3 regions of the Streptomyces peucetius genome follow, and region 3 is predicted to be linked to each of the others. Evidence: predicted binding sites of a transcription regulator. Region 3 holds the regulator's gene; each other region holds the start of a gene.
What was found. The regulator HspR, encoded in region 3, represses chaperone genes until heat shock. The targets are predictions, from matches to a motif close to TTGAGNNNNNNNNNCTCAA.
Positions count from the first base shown of each region.

Region 1: lon (endopeptidase La) is a predicted target of HspR. The motif match lies at 3,442-3,460, and genes of this name have one in related genera.
Region 2: dnaK (molecular chaperone DnaK) is a predicted target of HspR. The motif match lies at 2,236-2,254, and genes of this name have one in related genera.

Region 1 covers NZ_CP107567.1:5,336,539-5,343,191, forward strand. Annotated here, with positions in the region: gene OGH68_RS24710 (ABC transporter ATP-binding protein) at 1-66, opposite strand, end outside; gene OGH68_RS24715 (zf-HC2 domain-containing protein) at 69-1,007, opposite strand; gene OGH68_RS24720 (RNA polymerase sigma factor) at 1,004-1,561, opposite strand; gene OGH68_RS24725 (GNAT family N-acetyltransferase) at 1,685-2,332, opposite strand; gene OGH68_RS24730 (nucleotidyltransferase domain-containing protein) at 2,508-3,344, opposite strand; gene lon (endopeptidase La) at 3,483-5,894, shown strand; gene OGH68_RS24740 (pentapeptide repeat-containing protein) at 5,979-6,653, shown strand, end outside.
Region 2 covers NZ_CP107567.1:7,739,086-7,745,738, reverse strand. Annotated here, with positions in the region: gene OGH68_RS35000 (nucleotide exchange factor GrpE) at 1-305, opposite strand, end outside; gene dnaK (molecular chaperone DnaK) at 302-2,182, opposite strand; gene OGH68_RS34990 (slipin family protein) at 2,345-3,373, opposite strand; gene OGH68_RS34985 (DoxX family protein) at 4,105-4,464, shown strand; gene OGH68_RS34980 (polysaccharide lyase family 1 protein) at 4,606-6,156, shown strand; gene OGH68_RS34975 (MerR family transcriptional regulator) at 6,414-6,653, opposite strand, start outside.
Region 3 covers NZ_CP107567.1:4,233,980-4,240,632, reverse strand. Annotated here, with positions in the region: gene OGH68_RS19555 (helix-turn-helix transcriptional regulator) at 135-1,127, shown strand; gene OGH68_RS19550 (hypothetical protein) at 1,142-1,615, shown strand; gene OGH68_RS19545 (heat shock protein transcriptional repressor HspR) at 1,701-2,150, opposite strand; gene dnaJ (molecular chaperone DnaJ) at 2,152-3,336, opposite strand; gene grpE (nucleotide exchange factor GrpE) at 3,367-4,032, opposite strand; gene dnaK (molecular chaperone DnaK) at 4,029-5,870, opposite strand; gene OGH68_RS19525 (sugar transferase) at 6,111-6,653, shown strand, end outside.

The sequences.
Region 1 (6,653 bases), 1.1 Mb from region 3:
GTCCAACGCCACCGTCCTGCGGTGCCGGACCGTCAGACCGGTGACCTGTGCCGTGCTCCCGGTGATGCTCACATCTTCTCCAGACGGTCGAACGAGTAACGGCGCAGCGTGAGGAGCCCCGCGCACAGCGCCGCCGCGACCCCCCAGGCACCCTGCGCGGACGGTCCGCCCGCGATGTGACCGAGGCGGTCGGCCATCTCGGGCGGCATCGCCGCCAGTACGGGAAGCACCACCACGGCCAGCCAGCCGGCGCCCAGGACCGCGGCCGCGGTCCGGCAGCCGACGTACGAACCGAGCGCCAGTGCCGCGAGGGTCAGAGCCAGCCCGGGCAGCAGCCACGCCGCCGCCCCGGGTCCCCCGGCGCCGGACGGCAGCAGCGCGCCGACCGCAGTGAGCAGGGGGACACCTGCCGCGAGCACGGCGGCCGTGCGGGTCAGCAGGAGGCGCAGCCCGCCGGACGGGGTGGACACGGCGATCTCGTGGGCCGGATCGGAGTGCCGCCCGTACGACAGACCGACCCCGGCGAGTGGCAGCAGCGGCGCGACGAGCAGCAGCAGGGGCCGGGCGCCGGCGAAGCCGGCGCCGTACCCGAGCCCGAGCGCCCCCGCCCCGACCAGCAGCAGCGCGACGGTCCACGCCCGGTGCAGCCCGTGTCCGAACGTGCCCGTCAGCCGGACGACGGCCCGTGCCCGGCGGGCGCGTCCGATGGCGGTCGGGTTTGCCGGGCGGGCGCGTCCGGCGGCGTGCGGCCCCGCCTCCGAGGCGGCCCGGAGGCCGGACAGGAACGGGCGGCGGACCGGGGCCGTCGTGCCTGTCGTCGCCAGCAGTCCGGACCGCAGCTCAGCCAGCAGTGGTCCTGCGGCTCCCGCAGCGACCATGGCGGAGACACGGGACGCGCAGCCGGTGCACGACTCGACGTGCTTCTCCAGCGACCAGGCGTCGGGCTCCGGCGCGGAGCCGTCGGCGTACCGGGCCGCCAGCTCGTGGCTCACATGCCAGCTGTTCACGCGGTGCCCCCCAACGGCAGCCGGCCGAGTGCGGTGCGCAGCTCGCGGCGCGCCCTGAGGGCCCGGGTCTTGACCGTGCCCTCCGGTATGCCGAGCAGATGCGCGGTCTCACGTGTCGTCAGGCCATCGACCACCGTGGCCCGCAGAACCTCGCGCAGCTCCGGCGCGATGCGGTCGAGGGCGGAGCCCACATCTCCGTACTCCAGGTTCGCGAGGACGCGTTCCTCCGCCGAGGGTGCCGTCCCGGCCGGTTCGTGGACGACACGCTCCTGCCTGGCTCGCACCCGCTGCGCGTCGACCAGCCGGCGCGCGGCGATCACCCAGAGCCAGCCGCCCGCCTCGCCGCCCCGGTGGGAAGCGGCCGAACGCCAGGCGGTCACAAAGGTGTCTTGGAGCACTTCCCGTACGGTCTCGGGGTCGGTGCACCGGCGGGTCAGGCGCATGTGCAGCCACCCGGCGTGCCGGTCGTACAGCACGCCGAGGGCTTCTGTGTCCCCGCGCGCGACGGCCCGCAGCAGTGCCGCGTCGTCCCGCTCTCCCCCCGAGGGGCGCATCAGTCTCACGTCACCTCTATCGCCGCCGCCCCGGCCGTCGGTTCACGGCACTTCCACGGCGGCGGCATTGCCGCAGTATCGGCCGCGGTCCGCCGCCCGGCCGGTGTCCCCCCGGCGGCCTGATCAGGAGCCGGGCGGGGCGTGGAAGAGGCTCACGAGCGGCGCGTGCGTGTGCCAGCCCAGGGACTCGTACAACGCACGGCCGTCCGGGGTGCCGCCCAGCACGCCGACGGTGGCGCCGTGGTCGAGGGCGGCGTTGTGGAGGGTGTGCATCACGAGCCGGCCGAGGCCCTTGCGGCGGTGCTCGGGGGCGGTCTCCACCTGGTCGACGACGGCCGTGCGTCCCGTCGGCGCGATCTGGGCGCGCGCCGCGAAGGAGCCGTCGGGCGCCACGACCAGGGCCCGGACGACGCCGCCGCGGGTCCAGGTCCGCAGGGTGTAGCCGGCGGGGACCACCGTCGGGTTGCGGCGCAGCGTGGTCGACATCAGCCAGCCGGGCTCGTCGACGGCCCAGTCGGGACCGGCCCATTCGACGACGGAGTCCGGATCGGCGAAGACCTTCAGCCACACCGTCGGTGCGGCCACCTCGGCGGCGACCTTGCGGACGGTGGCCTCGTCGTCCGCGGTCAGGACGTGGCGGGTGGCGTGCTTGACCTGGCCGACGTCGACGGTGAAGCCCCAGGGCCGGGCCACCGGGTCCGCCGCGCCGCGGGAGACGACCCAGCCCTGGACCCAGGCGTGGACGGTCTCCGCGGTCGACTCGAAGGACATACAGGCTCCTCAGAAGCGCTAAGTAACAGGTGGAGTAGGTCTGTGTCTATTACGCGGAGCGTATTACACACTGCTCGGGCGCGCCCTGGCCACCGAATAACCGACGGCGTGACGGGCGACCGGCGGCGCAGGTTCACGGCCGCGCACCGTCCGTCCGCGCCCGCGCACCGCAGGTTCACGGCCGCGCCGCTTTCCGGCCGTGCACCGCCGTGTACTCGGCGGCCAGCCAGGGGCCCAGGTCCTCCACGAGGACGCGGATCACGGCCGGGTCCGACGTCGGGGCACGGGCCACGGCGGCGGCGATGCGCATCTGGTCCGCACGCTGTGGGTAGTGGCCGGCGAAGAGCTCCGCCGACTCGTGCAGATCGCTGGTCCAGCCGCCCCAGCGGGGCATCACCAAGGTGAACCCGGACCGCACGACGCGCCGCGCGATCCGGCGGCACAGCGTCCGCCGCCCGGCGTCCGTCCCGGCGTTCCGCAGTGCCTCCCGCCAGCGCGGCAGCGTGAGCTCCAGGTCGCCGTTGGTCTCACGGGCCAGCAGCGAGGTGGGGCGCTGGGCGGGAAGGCGGGCGGCGAGATCGTCGCCCAGCAGCGGCGTGCACAGGCAGGAGATGAAGAAGCCCAGGTCGTACCGTTCGAGTTCGCTCAGTGCCGCCCGGGTGTCGACGAGCAGGATGCCGGCGCCGTCGATGGCGTCGAACGACCCGTCGAGCGCGGCCTCGGCCGCGTCGGCGTCCGCCCGGTCCCGCGCGGCGGGCTCCTCGTGCAGCACCAGCATGAGGTCGAGGTCCGAGGTGCCGGGCACGGCCGTGCCGCGCGGGATGCTGCCGTACAGGTACGCGCTGTGCAGCCGTCCGCCACCGGGTCGTCCGCCACCGAGCCGCCCGTCGCCGAACCGGCCGGTGATCTCCGTGCGGGCGGCGGCGACCACGGGTGCGAAAGCCGTGGTCACGCGGTCGAGGGAACCCTCACGCGCGATGGTCCCGTCCGGGTTCAGTCCCTTGTCTGCCATCGGCTCACTCTGCCCGCCGGGCCCTGCGTCGCCCACCGGATTTCTGTGATCGCTCAGAGCGAACACGCCCGGGGGAACATTGGCGGGCTCATATGCATTGAGTCGGTACAGCTCAACTTGACTGCCTAAGGGGAGATCATGGCTGCCGATATCAAGGCGAACTCACCGCTCACTCTGCCCGTGCTGCCGCTCGACGACGAGGTCGTGCTGCCCGGCATGGTCGTGCCGCTCGACCTGTCCGACACCGACGTACGCGCTGCGGTCGAGGCCGCCCAGGCCGCCGCCCGCCCCTCGGGCAACAAGCCGAAGGTGCTGCTCGTTCCCCGGGTCGACGGCACCTACGCCGCGACCGGTGTGCTCGGCACCGTCGAGCAGGTCGGCCGGCTCTCCGACGGCGACCCCGGCGCGCTGATCCGAGGCGTCGGCCGGGTCCGCATCGGCGCCGGTACGACCGGGCCCGGCGCGGCCCTGTGGGTGGAGGGCACCGTGGTCGAGGAGACCGTGCCCGATCCCCTGCCCGGCGCGGTGACCGAACTGGCCAAGGAGTACAAGGCCCTTGCCACCGACTGGCTGAAGAAGCGCGGCGCCTGGCAGGTCGTCGACCGTGTGCAGCAGATCGAGGGCATCTCGCAGCTCGCCGACAACTCCGGTTACTCACCGTTCCTGACGACCGCCCAGAAGATCGAGCTGCTCGAGACCGGTGACCCCGTCGCCCGGCTCAAGCTCGCCACCGAGCAACTGCGCGAGCACCTCGCCGAGCAGGACGTCGCCGAGTCCATCGCCAAGGACGTCCAGGAAGGCGTCGACAAGCAGCAGCGGGAGTACCTGCTGCGCCGTCAGCTCGACGCCGTACGCAAGGAGCTGCGCGAACTGGGCGGCCAGGAGGGCGAGGACGAGTCCGACGACTACCGCGCCCGCGTAGAGGCCGCCGACCTGCCCGAAAAGGTCCGCGAGGCCGCGCTCAAGGAGGTCGACAAGCTGGAGCGGGCGAGCGACCAGTCGCCCGAGGGCTCCTGGATCCGCACCTGGCTGGACACGGTGCTCGAACTGCCGTGGAACGAGCGCACGGAGGACGCCTACGACATCCAGGGCGCCAAGTCCGTCCTGGACGCCGAGCACGCGGGCCTGCAGGACGTGAAGGAGCGGATCACCGAGTACCTGGCGGTGCGCAAGCGGCGCGCCGACCGCGGGCTGGGCGTGGTCGGCGGGCGGCGCGGGGGCGCGGTGCTCGCGCTCGTCGGCCCGCCCGGTGTGGGCAAGACTTCGCTCGGCGAGTCCGTCGCACACGCCATGGGCCGCAAGTTCGTGCGCGTCGCGCTCGGCGGCGTACGGGACGAGGCCGAGATCCGCGGTCACCGCCGTACGTACGTCGGTGCGCTGCCCGGCCGGATCGTGCGTGCGATCAAGGAGGCCGGCTCCATGAACCCGGTCGTCCTCCTCGACGAGATCGACAAGGTCGGCTCCGACTTCCGGGGCGACCCGGCCGCCGCGCTGCTCGAGGTCCTGGACCCCGCGCAGAACCACACCTTCCGCGACCACTACCTCGAGGTCGAACTCGACCTCAGCGACGTCGTCTTCCTCGCCACCGCCAACGTGCTGGAAGCCATCCCGGAAGCGCTGCTCGACCGGATGGAGCTGGTGCGCCTCGACGGCTACACGGAGGACGAGAAGATCGTCATCGCCCGCGACCACCTCGTACCGCGTCAGCTGGAGCGGGCCGGCCTGGAGGCCGGCGAGGTGACCCTCGACGACTCGGCGCTGCGCAAGCTCGCCGGCGAGTACACCCGCGAGGCCGGCGTACGGAACCTGGAGCGGTCCGTCGCGAGGCTGCTGCGGAAGGTCGCGGCGCAGCACGAGCTGGGCGACAGGGAGCTGCCGTTCACCATCACGCACGAGGAGCTGCGCGGGCTCATCGGCCGGCCGCACCACGTGCCCGAGTCCGCCCAGGACCCGGCCGAGCGCCGCACCGCCGTGCCGGGTGTGGCCACCGGGCTCGCCGTGACCGGCGCCGGCGGGGACGTGCTCTTCGTGGAGGCGTCGCTCGCCGACCCGGAGACCGGCGCGTCCGGACTGACCCTGACCGGTCAGCTCGGTGACGTGATGAAGGAGTCCGCGCAGATCGCGCTGAGCTTTTTGCGCTCGCACGGCGCCGAACTGGAGCTGCCGGTCGCCGATCTCAAGGACCGGGGCGTGCACATCCACTTCCCGGCGGGCGCGGTGCCCAAGGACGGGCCGAGCGCCGGCATCACGATGACCACGGCCCTCGCGTCGCTGCTCTCCGGTCGCCAGGTGCGCACGGACGTCGCGATGACCGGCGAGGTGTCGCTCACCGGCCGGGTGCTGCCCATCGGCGGCGTGAAGCAGAAGCTGCTCGCGGCGCACCGGGCCGGCATCACCACGGTCGTCATCCCGAAGCGGAACGAGGCCGACCTGGACGACGTTCCGGCGGAGATTCTCGAGAAGCTGGAGGTGCACCCGGTGACGGATGTCCGCCAGGTGCTGGAGCTCGCGCTGTCCTCGGCCGAGGTTCCGGTGACGGCGGCGGCCTGACCGGCTCCGCAGCACGCGCACGGGCCCGGCGCTGGTGATCCACCGCCGGGCCCGGCCGTGTCCGCCCTCCCGCACAATGGACGGATGACCACCCTGCGGGCCGACTGCTCGAACTGCTTCGGGCTGTGCTGTGTCGCACTGCCCTTCGCCGCCTCCGCCGACTTCGCTGTCACCAAGGACGCCGGCACGCCGTGCGCCAACCTGCGCACCGACTTCACCTGCGGCATCCACGACCGCCTCCGTGACAGCGGCTTCCCCGGCTGCACGGTCTACGACTGCTTCGGCGCCGGACAGCACGTCTCGCAGATCACCTTCGGCGGCACGAGCTGGCGGGACGCCCCGGCCACGGCCCGGCAGATGTTCGACGTCTTCCCCGTGGTCCGGCAGCTGCACGAGCTGCTCTGGTACGTCGAGGAGGCACTGACCCTGAGCGCCGCGCGCGAGGTGCACCCGGAGCTGCGCCGGCAGCGGGACGTCGTCACCGGCCTCACCCGGCTCGCGCCCGACGCCCTGGAGAAGACGGACGTGGCCGCCCACCGCCAGGAGGTGAACGTCCTCCTGCTGCGGGTGAGCGAACTGGTGCGGGCCCAGGTGAAGGGCCGGCGGAAGGACCGCAGGGGAGCGGACCTGATGGGTGCCCGCCTCAGGAACGCCGACCTGCGGGGCGCCGGGCTGCGCGGCGCGTATCTGATCGCCGCCGACCTGATGGGCGCCGACCTGCGGCTGGCGGACCTCATCGGTGCCGACCTCAGGGACGCC
Region 2 (6,653 bases), 3.5 Mb from region 3:
TCGTACTCGGCCTTCAGACGCTGAAGATCCGCTGTCAGTTCAGCGTTCTCGTCACGCAGCCGGGCGGCCTCGGTCCGGGCCCGCCGCAGTTCGGCGGCTGCCGGCCGGCCGGCGGCCCCGCCCGGCGCCGAGCGGGTCACCGACTCGTGCGCCGAGGGCGGCGTCGCCGTCCCGTGCGCCGAGGGGACGGCCGGGTCGGCCGGCCGGCGCGGCTCGAGTGTCACCGGGTCGATTCTGCGACGGTCGCGGATGACGACGGGTGCCCGCCGGTCCCGGTCGTTCCCGACGTCGGGGTCGCGGCTCATCCGGCGCCCCCCTTCCCCTCGTCGTCCACGATCTCCGCGTCGACGACGTCTTCGTCACCCTCCGAGGCCGAGGCCGCTCCGGTGCCGGCGGTTCCGGCGCCCCCACCCTCGGTCTGCGCCTGGGTCTGCTGTGTCTGGGCGTACAGCGCGGAGCCGATCCGCTGGGCGGCCGCGGTGGCCTTCTCGGTGGCCGACCGGATGGCGCCGCTGTCGTCGCCCTTGAGCTTCTCCTTGACGTCGGCCAGGGCCGCCTCCGTCTCGGACCGGACGTCCTCGGGGATCTTGTCGCGGTTGTCCTGCAGCACCTTCTCCGTCTGGTAGACGGTGCTCTCCGCCTGGTTGCGGGTCTCCGCGGCCTCTTTGCGGCGGCGGTCGTCCTCCGCGTGCTGCTCCGCCTCACGGACCATGCGGTCGATGTCCTGCTTCGGCAGCGAGGAGCCGCCGGTGACGGTCATCTTCTGCTCCTTGCCGGTGGCGAGGTCCTTAGCGGTGACGTGCATGATGCCGTTGGCGTCGATGTCGAAGGAGACCTCGATCTGCGGGACGCCGCGGGGCGCCGGCGGCAGACCGGTCAGCTCGAACATACCGAGCTTCTTGTTGTACGCCGCGATCTCGCGCTCGCCCTGGTAGACCTGGATCTGCACGGACGGCTGGTTGTCCTCGGCCGTGGTGAAGATCTCGGACCGCTTGGTCGGGATCGTGGTGTTGCGCTCGATGAGCTTGGTCATGATGCCGCCCTTGGTCTCGATACCGAGGGACAGCGGGGTCACGTCGAGGAGCAGGACGTCCTTGACCTCACCCTTGAGGACACCGGCCTGCAGCGAGGCTCCGATGGCGACGACCTCGTCCGGGTTCACACCCTTGTGCGGTTCCTTTCCGGTCAGTTCCTTGACCAGGCCGGTCACCGCCGGCATCCGCGTGGAGCCGCCCACCAGGATCACGTGATCGATGTCCGACACCTTGATCCCGGCGTCCTTGATGGCGTTGTGGAAGGGGGTCTTGCAGCGCTCGAGCAGGTCCGACGTCAGCTGCTCGAACTGCGCGCGGGTCAGTTTCTCGTCCAGGTGCAGCGCGCCTTCGGCCGACGCCGTGATGTAGGGCAGGTTGATCGACGTCTCGGTGGACGACGACAGCTCGATCTTCGCCTTCTCCGCGGCCTCGCGCAGACGCTGGAGAGCCATCTTGTCCCTGGACAGGTCGATGCCGTGACCGTTCTTGAACTGCTTCACCAGGTGGTCGACGATCCGCTGGTCCCAGTCGTCGCCGCCGAGGTGCGTGTCACCGTTGGTGGCCTTCACCTCGACGAGGCCCTCGCCGATCTCCAGCAGCGAGACGTCGAAAGTGCCGCCCCCGAGGTCGAACACGAGTATCGTCTGGTCGTTCTCCTTGTCCAGGCCGTACGCCAGGGCGGCCGCGGTCGGTTCGTTGATGATGCGCAGCACTTTCAGGCCGGCGATCTCACCGGCCTCCTTCGTCGCGGTGCGCTGGCTGTCGTTGAAGTACGCCGGAACGGTGATCACCGCGTCGGTGACGTCCTCGCCGAGATAGGCCGCCGCGTCGCGCTTGAGCTTCTGCAGGACCCGGGCCGAGATCTCCTGCGTGGTGTACTGCTTGCCGTCGATGTCCCCGGACTCCGGGAAGCGCCACTGCGCCTCGCCCATGTGCCGCTTGACGGAGCGTGCCGTGCGGTCGACGTTGGTCACCGCCTGGCGCTTGGCGAGCTCACCGACGAGCACCTCACCGTTCTTCGCGAATGCCACCACCGACGGCGTGGTCCTGGCGCCCTCTGTGTTCGCGATGACGGTCGGTTCCCCGCCTTCCAGCACACAGACCACAGAGTTCGTCGTCCCCAGGTCGATTCCGACTGCTCGAGCCATGGCCGCCTCCTCTGGTTGCCACCGCGAATCTGCCGTCCCCTCCTACATAAAACTTGAGCCCCCTGGAGTCAAGTCTTTCCCGGGCGAGGAGCGGCCGGGCTGCCGGGCCGTCGGCGCTGGTCGCGGGTGACGGTGTCCAGGAGGCGGACAGGTCCGGTCGGATCACCCGCCTTCCCCTTGAAGGGGCAGCCGGCCGGCGGATGCCACGCGCTCGGGACCATCGGGGACGGTCGTCCCCATCAAGGACACGTCCGTCGCCTTCTGCGTCTCGCGCCCGCTCTCGATCTCCTTCTCCTCTCCCTCCTCCTTCTCCGTCACTTCCTCCGGCGATTCCGATTCCTCCGGCGATTCCGGCTCCTCCGCCCGCGCGTTCCCCTTCGGGAGCGCATCGAGTACGTCCGTAAGCGCCTTGGTGCGCTGTGCGACCTCCCGCGGGGTGGACCGCTCCAGGAAGCGCAGCAGTTCGACGGGGAAGGGCAGGACAAGGGTCGAGTTCTTCTCGGCGGCCACCGCGACGACGGTCTGCAGGAGCCGCAGCTGCAGAGCGGCAGGCTCGTCGGACATCGCACCGGCAGCCTCCGCCAGCTTCTTCGACGCCTGCAGCTCGGCGTCGGCGTTGATCACGCGGGCGCGCCGCTCACGGTCCGCCTCCGCCTGCCGGGCCATGGACCGCTTCATCGTCTCCGGCAGGGAGACGTCCTTGATCTCGACCCGGTCGATGGTGACGCCCCACTCGACGGCAGGGCTGTCCATCATGAGCTCCAGCCCCTCGTTGAGCTTCTCGCGGTTCGAGAGCAGATCGTCGAGGTTGCTCTTGCCCAGGATCGAACGCAGCGAGGTCTGCGCCATCTGGGAGACGGCGAACCGGTAGTCCTCGACACGAATGATGGCGTCAGCCGGGTCGACGACCTTGAAGTAGATGACCGCATCCACCCGGACCGTGACATTGTCCCGCGTGATGCCGTCCTGAGCAGGCACCGGCATGGTCACGATCTGCATGTTCACTTTGTGCATCCGGTCGACGATCGGGACGATCATGGTGAAGCCCGGCATGCGTATCTCGCCGCGCAGCCGGCCGAAGCGCAGGACGACGCCTCGCTCGTACTGCTTCACCACCCGGGCCGCGGACGCCACGTACACCGCCACACCGGAGCCTGCCAGGGCCAACGCTGTCAGCAGTTCCTCGACCATGACAGCCACCTCCTCAAGGAACGGGGCCCGTCTCCCAGATATACCCCCTTTGCCAACTCTTGACCCGATTGGCGGACAGCGGATCGGCCGGACCGGGCCTCGGAGCCGCGTCGACCGGGGGCGAGCATGACGCGAGCACGAGGTGCGCCGGCTCGCGACGGAGGACGCCAGCAGCGGGAGCACGTTCGCCGCCTCCGCATCCTTCGAAACCGCGCGGCGACAGGGCCCGCGTCCGCACCGCCGAGCCGCCGTCGTGCAGGAGCACCGAGCGGTCACACCGACAGACCCTGTGGCACGGACGGCCCCGCGCGTCGAGCCTGGCCTCGCCGGGGCACAACGCCCGGTCGAGCGCACAGTACGAACGCTCATGCCCGTCGCCCTGACCGACCACGCGGTCCCCCACATCTCCACCGCCCCGCGAACGCGGGCCAGCAGGTCGATCTCTTCAGCCGAGAGCGCGACGGCACGTCCCTCGGCCACCTCGACGAGCGCAGGGCCGCCCTGATGCTCCACGGCCGGAGCACTGCCGGGCTTCGACCTGGAGTACAAGTCGTACAGCTGGGGCGACCGGGGCCAACGGCTCGCGTCATGGGGGCGCGACCGATTTCCTCGCTGATGGAGCGGTGGTCCCGGCAGGTTAGGCCGGGCCGGACCTGGCACGGCGCATCACGTTCCGGGGCTGTGGATCGTCGGAAGGGTGAAACCCTGCTGCTCGTGAGAAGGAGCCTTCCGTGTCCACCGTCCACCTCGTGGTCGTCCTCCTGACCTCTGCCCTCAACGGCTCGGCCGCCGTCGCCAACCTCACCGGCCACGACCTTCCCCGGCGCCAGGCGGACAAACTGCGGGTGCCACGGTCATGGATACGGCCGCTGGGTGCCGTGCTGGCGACCGGTTCGCTGGGGCTGCTGACCGGGCTCTTCGTGCTGCCGGCGGTGGGCATGCTCGCCGCCGGCGGCCTGGTGCTGTACTTCCTCGGCGCACTCGTCGCCCATCTGCGCGTCGGTGACCACCGGTTGGGGCCCTGGGCCGTCTTCTTCTGCCTGCCGGTGACCGCTCTTGCCCTGAATCTGGCCCACCACAGCCCTTGGTGACCGGCGCCTGCTCCCCGTTCCGGGCTCCCGCCCCGCGTCCGCGTTCTTCCGGCGCACGTCGGCAACCTGAATGCCCGCCGTGACGACTAGGCAGCGGCAACACCCAGCATTCCGCGGTAAAAGGCGAAAGGGTAGGCGAGGATGAGACGACCAGTCGCACTGCGACTCTATGCGGCGCTGGCCACGACGGCTCTTGCGGCCGCGACCGGTGTGGTTCTGTCGATGCCCGAGGCGTCGGCGGCGGCCGCCGGCGCCACCGGCTACGCGACCCAGAACGGTGGGACCACCGGCGGTACGGGCGGGCAGACGGTACGGGCCACCACGGGAACCGCGATCCATGCGGCCCTGTGCGGCCGGGCCAGCAGCAGCACCCCCATCACCATCGAGGTCGAGGGGACCATCAACCACGGCAACACCAGCAAGGTGTCGGGCGACAGCTGCAACACCGCCGACGGCGTGATCGAGCTCAAGCAGATCAGCAATGTCACGATCATCGGGGTCGGCAGCGGAGCCGTCTTCGACCAGCTGGGCATCCACATACGCGACGCCCGCAACATCATCATCCAGAACGTGACCGTCCGGAACGTCAAGAAGTCGGGTTCCCCCACGTCCAACGGCGGTGACGCCATCGGCATGGAGAGCAACGTCCGCAACGTCTGGGTCGATCACGTCACCCTGGAGGCGTCGGGTGGGGAGTCCGAGGGGTACGACGGCCTCTTCGACATGAAGAACAACACCCAGTACGTGACCCTGTCCTACAGCATCCTGCGCAACTCCGGCCGCGGCGGCCTCGTCGGGTCCAGCGAGAGCGACCTCTCGAACGGCTTCATCACGTACCACCACAACCTGTACGAGAACATCGATTCCCGCGCACCCCTGCTGCGTGGCGGCACAGCGCACATGTACAACAACCACTACGTGCGCCTCAACGAGTCGGGCATCAACTCCCGGGCGGGCGCTCGCGCCAAGGTGGACAACAACTACTTCAAGGACTCCAAGGACGTCCTGGGCACTTTCTACACCGACGCCGCCGGCTACTGGCAGGTCAGCGGCAACATCTTCGACAACGTGACCTGGTCCAGCCCTGGGAGCGAGAACAACCCGGCGGGCCCCGACCCGCGTTCCAACACCACGGTCAGCATCCCGTACTCCTACAGTCTCGACGACGGCAGTTGCGTGCCGAGCGTCGTGAGCGGGACGGCAGGCGCCGGAAAGGGTCTGCGGGTGTCGGACGGCAACTGCTCACCGCAGACACCGGCACCGACCCCGACACCCACGCCCACGCCCACGCCGAGCACTCCCACGCCGGGACCGAGCCAGCCCAGCGGGACCAACCTCAGCATCGGGGCCGGCTCCGACGGCTCCGGCAAGGCCGACGGGACGAGTTACGGAAATGTGCGCGACGGTGACATGAACACCTACTGGTCGCCGACCGGGCCGACCGGTGCCGTCTCGATCAAGTGGGGCTCCGCCACCACGGTGTCCATGATCAACATCCGGGAGGAGTCCGGCTCCGCGGGCAACATCGGGTCCTGGCGGGTCGTCGACGCAGACACCGGCGCCGTCCTGACCACAGGCAGCGGGGCGGGGGTCATCACCTTCCCCCCGACCTCGCTCCGCAAGATCACCTTCGAGATCACCAGCTCGACCGGCACACCGAGGGTCGCCGAGTACGAGACCTACGCCGGATAGCCGGCGCGTTCCCGCCGTCGGGCGGGTCCGGCATCGACGGACCCGCCGGGCAGTGGCGACGCACAGGTGTGACCGAGCATTCCCGCCAGCGGGTCACGACGTAGTCGGCCGAGCGATGCAAGGCCCCATGAGCCTCGAGCCGCGGACAGGCCTGGCTCAGGGTGCAGACCCGGTTGCCCGGGGCGACGTCTGCCGTCGTGGGGGTCGGGTCGTGCCCGCAGCGGTGTTCGGATCGGGCAGCTCGGCCCCGTACGCCGTTACGAGGCGGCGCCGCGGGTGCGCAGTTCTTCGTTGATGCGCCGGGCTTCCTCGAGTTGGTCCTCGAGGATGATGATGCGGCAGGCGGCTTCGATCGGGGTGCCGGCGTCGACGAGTTCGCGGGCCCGGGCGGCGATACGCAGTTGGTAGCGGGAGTAGCGGCGGTGGCCGCCTTCGGAGCGCAGCGGGGTGATCAGGCGGTGCTCGCCGAGGGCGCGGAGGAAGGCGGGGGCGGTGCC
Region 3 (6,653 bases):
GTTCATGGAGGATCTCCACCCCATTCTGTTCAATACCCTCCCCCCGCGTCTAAGACCATGTCTCACGCCGAATGCTTCCACCAGCGACCACAGGCATCATGTTCCTGTAATTCAGGACCCTGAGGGGGTGTCAAATGTCTTCGAACCAGGACAATGTCGGGCATAAGCACAGTGGTGCCGAACTGTGCGAAGCAGGGAAGAATCTCTACGCAACGGCTCTGCGCAGCGGCCAGGTCTCCCGGGCGGAGGCGGCGGACGCACCCTGCCTCGTCGATCTGTCCCTGCTGCGTCCCGATCCCGACGACGCCCAGTGGCTCCGCCCCGTTCCACCGTCGCTCGCACTCAACCAGCTGATATACCCCATCGAGCGGGAGATCCAGGAACGCCGCCAGCTCGCCATGTCGATCGCCGGCACATTCGAGCCGTTCATGACCATGACGGCGCAGGACCTGTCGACCAGACACGCGATCACCGTGCTCGAGGGTCTCGGCATCATCAACGCAGCTCTCGACCGTGTCACCGCGGAGTGCTCCGAGGAACTGCTCACGGTCCAGCCCGGCAGCGGACGCCGTCCGGACACCCTGGAGCACGGTCTGCGCCGCGCGGAACCGCTGCTCAAGAACGGCGTAAAGATGCGCACGCTGTACCAGCACACCGCGCGCCACCACCCGTCCACGCTTGCGTACGTCGAACGTGTCAGCCCCTACGGCGTCGAGGTGCGCACCCTCGAGGAGATCATCGACCGCCTCATCATCGTCGACCGCAAGGTGGCGTTCGTGCCCGCCCGCAGCGACCGGCAGGTCGCGCTGGAACTGCGCCACGAAGGGCTGGTGCGCTATCTCGTGGGCGTCTTCGAGCAGTTCTGGCTCCACGCCACGCCGTGGGAGGAGCAACTGTCCTACGCGCCCGAGCTGGACGGCATCACCAGCGTCCAGCGCTCCATCGCCAAGCTCCTCGTCGAGGGCCACGTCGACGACTCCATCGCCCGCCGCCTGGGCATGAACGTACGCACCTGCCGCGCCCACATCGCGAAGCTGAACGCCACCCTGGGCAGCGGGAGCCGCGCCCAACTCGGCTATCTCATCGCCCAGTCCGGCATCCTGGGGGACGACGCCGGCACCCTGTGACGCCGCCGGCGGCCGTGCCGCGCCTGTTCCGGCTCCTCCCGGCCGCGCGCGGCCGGCGGGCGCCGTGGGCGGCGCGAGCCGGCCCGGAGCAGGCTGCGGGCACACTGAAGGACGACCACATCGCCCTCGGCCTCGGCACCCGCGCCCCGCGGCACCTGACGACGACTGTCGGCGGCGAACCGGTGGAACTGAAGCCGGGCAAGGGCCGGCTGAGCCGCAGCTCGTACCGGATGGACGTGACGTACGCGGGGAGGTTCTACCGTCGCCAGCCGGACTCGATCCCGGGCAGCCGGTTCACCAGGGACCGCGCTCGCCCCGGGGACTTCTCGAGCGACGGCGACGGCCTGGTGATCGCCGAGTGGCGTGAGGGGACCGGGGCGGAGCCGGCGGACGCCGCCGTGGCCTACGCGCCGGCCGCGGCCTTCGGGACCGGTGCGCAGCCGCTGTGGACGACGGCCGTCGACGCGGTCGCCGCGGCCGTCCCGTAGACAGCCGGCCCGGGGGCCACGGACGTACGGCGGCGGGCCGGGAGAGCACCTGCTCCCCCGGCCCGCCGCCGTAACGTTCCGGTGGTCAGTCGGCGCGCTTGGGCCGCCACACGACCAGCGCGCTCGCCTGCTGCACGTCCTGGTACGGCACGAGGTCGCGCCGGTACGAGGCGTGCACCTGGGCCTCGCGCTGCCGCATCGCGGCCGCGGCGCCGTCCACGGCCGCCGACAGTTCGGCGACCCGCTGCTGGAGAGCCGCGACCTGGTTCTCCAGTTCGATGATCCGCTTGATGCCGGCGAGGTTGATCCCCTCGTCCTGCGACAGCTGCTGCACGGTGCGCAGCAGCTCGATGTCGCGGGCCGAGTAGCGCCGGCCCCGGCCGGCCGTGCGGTCGGGGGAGACGAGTCCCAGCCGGTCGTACTGCCGCAGGGTCTGCGGATGCAGTCCCGACAGCTGTGCGGCGACCGAGATGACGTACACCGGCGACTCGTCGGTCAGTTCGTAGGGGTTACGGCTGCGCCCCGACCGGTCCATATCAAGCTCCCTTCGCGGCCTGGAACAACTCCGCCCGCGGATCCTGGTCCGCGGTGGCTTCGCGGTAGGCCTCCAGCGCTTCCTTCGCCTTGTCGCTGAGCTCCCGGGGTACGGCGACCTCGACGGTGACCAGCAGGTCCCCGCGGGTGCCGTCCTTGCGGACCGCGCCCTTGCCGCGGGCGCGCATGGTGCGGCCGTTGGGAGTGCCTGGCGGCAGTTTCAGCGTCACCGGCGGACCGCCCAGCGTGGGCACCTTGACCTCGCCGCCGAGCGTCGCCTCCGCGTAGGTGACGGGCACCGTCACGGTGAGGTTGTCGTCCCTGCGGCCGAACACCGGGTGGGCGTCGACATGCACGACCACGTACAGATCACCGGCCGGGCCGCCGCGCTCGCCCGGGGCGCCCTTGCCGCGCAGCCGGATGCGCTGCCCGTCGGAGACGCCCGCCGGGATGCGCACCTGCATGGTGCGGGAGCTGCGGGCCCGGCCGCTGCCCTTGCAGACGTCGCAGGGGGTCTCGGCGATCAGGCCCCGGCCCTTGCAGTCCACACAGGGGTCGGTCAGCGAGAAGGAGCCGCTGCCCCCGCGCGAGACCTGGCCGGTACCGACGCAGGTGGGGCACACCCGGGGCGTGCCGTTCTTGTCGCCGGTGCCCGAACACGCCTTGCACGCGGCGGAGCTGGACATCCGCAGCGGGACCGTCGCCCCGTCGACCGCCTCGGTGAAGCTGAGCGTCACCTCGGACTCGATGTCCTGGCCGCGGCGCGGCTGGGTCCGCGTGCCCGCGCCGGCGCCCCGGTTGAACAGGCCGCCGAACACGTCCCCGAGGCCGCCGCCGAAGCCGCCCGCGCCACCCTGGCCCCCGCCCTGGGGACCTCCGAAGAGGTCACCCAGGTCGAAGTTGAAGGTGCCGCCGGGACCGCCGGCGCCAGGTGATCTGAAGCCGCCGTTCCCGAACAGGGCGCGGGCGTCGTCGTAGTCCTTGCGCCGCTTGGGGTCGCCGAGGATGTCGTTGGCCTCGGAGATCTCCTTGAAGCGCTCCTCGGCCTTGGCGTCGCCCTTGTTGGCGTCCGGGTGGAACTCGCGGGCGAGCTTCCGGTACGCCTTCTTGATCTCGGCCTCTGTGGCGTCCTTGGGGACGCCGAGAACCTTGTAGTAGTCCTTCTCGACGAAGTCCTTCGTGCTCATCGACGTCCCTCCTTCCGGACGTTTCCTGCGTCAGCCCGCAGGCTGCGTGCCCTCCTCGGGCCCACCGCTCTCCTCGTCGGCCGGCTTCTCTTCCTTCTGCGCCGCGGGCGCCGCTCCCGGCTGGGGCTCGGCGACCGCGACCCGCGCCGGGCGGATCGTGCGCTCGCCGATGCGGTACCCAGGCTGCAGGATCGCAACGCATGTCGTCTCTGTGACGTCAGGCGCGTACGAGTGCATCAGGGCTTCGTGGATCGTCGGGTCGAAGGGCTCGCCCTCCTTACCGAACTGCTGCAGGCCCATCTTGGCGGCGGCCGTCTCGAGAGACTCGGCCACCGACTTGAACCCGCCCACGAGCTCCCCGTGTTCCCGGGCGCGGCCGATGTCGTCGAGCACGGGCAGCAGCTCGGACAGGAGCGACGCCGTGGCGATCTCCTTGACCGTGATCCTGTCGCGCTCCACGCGCCGGCGGTAGTTCTGGTACTCGGCCTGGAGCCGCTGGAGGTCGGCCGTCCGCTCGTTCAGGGCGGTACGGACCTGGTCCAGCTGTGCCGTCAGGCCGACGGTCTGTGCTGCGTCCCCTTCCGGGGCCGCCGGGGCCTCCTGCTCGGAGGTCTCGGCGGTCTCGGCGGCGTCGTCAGGGGTGGCGCCGGAGGGGACGTCAGGCTTCTCCTCGAAGCCCGGGGTCTCCTCCGTCACGCGGCACCGTCCTTCTTCGACTTGTCCTCGTCCACGATCTCGGCGTCGACGACGTCGTCGTCCGCGGCGGCGCCGGCCTGGTCCTCGGCGGCGGCACCCTCGGGCGCGGCGTTGGCGTACATCGCCTGGCCGAGCTTCTGGCTGACCGCGGCGACCTTCTCCGTGGCCGTGCGGATCTCGGCGGTGTCGTCGCCCTTGAGCTTCTCCTTCAGCTCGGTGAGGGCGGTCTCCACCTCCGTCTTCACCTCGCCGGGGACCTTGTCCTCGTTGTCCTTGAGGAACTTCTCGGTCTGGTAGACGAGCTGCTCGCCCTGGTTTCGGGACTCGGCGGCCTCGCGGCGGCGGTGGTCCTCGTCCGCGTACTGCTCGGCCTCCTGGCGCATGCGGTCGACCTCGTCCTTCGGCAGCGAGGAGCCGCCGGTGACGGTCATCTTCTGCTCCTTGCCCGTGCCCAGGTCCTTCGCGGTCACGTGCATGATGCCGTTGGCGTCGATGTCGAAGGAGACCTCGATCTGCGGGACGCCGCGGGGCGCCGGCGGCAGACCGGTCAGCTCGAACATCCCGAGCTTCTTGTTGTACGCCGCGATCTCGCGCTCGCCCTGGTAGACCTGGATCTGCACGGACGGCTGGTTGTCCTCGGCCGTGGTGAAGATCTCGGACCGCTTGGTCGGGATCGTGGTGTTGCGCTCGATGAGCTTGGTCATAATGCCGCCCTTGGTCTCGATACCGAGGGACAGCGGGGTCACGTCGAGGAGCAGGACGTCCTTGACCTCACCCTTGAGGACACCGGCCTGCAGCGAGGCTCCGATGGCGACGACCTCGTCCGGGTTCACACCCTTGTTGGCGTCCTTGCCGCCGGTGAGGTCCTTGACGAGCTCTGCTACGGCGGGCATACGGGTCGAGCCGCCGACCAGGACCACGTGGTCGATCTCGGACAGCTGGATGCCGGCGTCCTTGATGACGTTGTGGAACGGGGTCTTGCAGCGCTCGAGCAGGTCCGACGTCAGCTGCTGGAACTGGGCGCGGGTGAGTTTCTCGTCCAGGTGCAGCGGGCCCTCGGCGGAGGCCGTGATGTAGGGCAGGTTGATCGACGTCTCGGTGGACGACGACAGCTCGATCTTCGCCTTCTCCGCGGCCTCGCGCAGACGCTGGAGAGCCATCTTGTCCTTGGACAGGTCGACGCCGTGCCCGGACTGGAACTGCTTGACCAGATAGTCGACGACGCGCTGGTCCCAGTCGTCACCACCGAGGTGGTTGTCACCGTTGGTGGCCTTCACCTCAACGACGCCGTCGCCGATCTCCAGCAGCGAGACGTCGAAGGTGCCGCCACCGAGGTCGAAGACGAGGATCGTCTGGTCGTCCTTGTCGAGGCCATAGGCCAGGGCGGCCGCGGTGGGCTCGTTGACGATGCGCAGTACGTTCAGACCGGCGATCTCACCGGCCTCCTTGGTGGCCTGGCGCTCCGAGTCGTTGAAGTACGCCGGGACGGTGATCACCGCGTCGGTGACCTTCTCGCCCAGGTAGGACTCCGCGTCGCGCTTCAGCTTCTGCAGGATGAACGCGCTCATCTGCTGCGGGTTGAAGTTCTTCCCGTCGAGCTCGATCTTCCAGTCCGTGCCCATGTGACGCTTGACGGACCGGATGGTCCGATCGACGTTCGTGACCGCCTGACGCTTGGCCACCTCGCCGACCAGCACCTCACCGTTCTTCGCGAAGGCGACGACGGACGGCGTGGTCCTGGCGCCCTCGGCGTTGGTGATGACGGTGGGCTCGCCGCCCTCCAGAACGCTGACGACGGAGTTAGTCGTGCCCAGGTCGATGCCGACCGCACGTGCCATTTTCGATTCCTCCAACGACTGACTTGAGTGGAACTGGCTCAAGGATGCCTCACCCGTCTCCCGGCGTCAACAGAGCTGAGTCGGGGCCACTCAACTTTTATCCCGCCCTTACATGCAGTTCTTCCTCGTGCGCGTGGCGCAGCGGCTCCCCGGGCAGGCCCTCTGGAAGAGTCACATCTGGAGAAAGTGGTCAACATCTGTCATTGGTGATGCGCCCGGACGAAGGAGGTCACGCCACCCATGCCCGCGAAGAGAGCCGTCGACCTGACGGGCGCCCTGCTCCTCCTCCTGGCACTCTCGCCACTCCTGCTGATCGCCGCAGCGGCCGTGGCGGCGACATCACCCGGCCCCGTGCTGCGGCGCCGCGAACGGGCGGGCCTCGGCGGGCGCACGTTCACGATGCTCACGTTCCGCACCGGGCACCCAAAGGCCGTCACACCGGTGGGCAGGGCGCTGCGCCGCCACTTCCTGGACCGCCTCCCCCAGCTCCTCAACGTCGTACGCGGGGAGATGTCCCTGGTCGGGCCGCATCCGCTGACCCCCGACGCCGTGCGCGAGGGCGTCGGGCCGGAGCGCGTCCGGCTCGCGGTACGCCCCGGAATGACCGGTCTCTGGCAGGTCAGCGGGCGCTCCGAGCTGCCCTGGGAGGAAATGACCGTGCTCGACCTGCATTATGTGGAGCAGCACTGGCTGGGACTCGACCTGGCGATCCTGGCCCGCACGGTGCCCGTGGCGGTCGCCGGACGCACCGAGGTCCACGCCGCACCGGTGACCCCGGTCAGG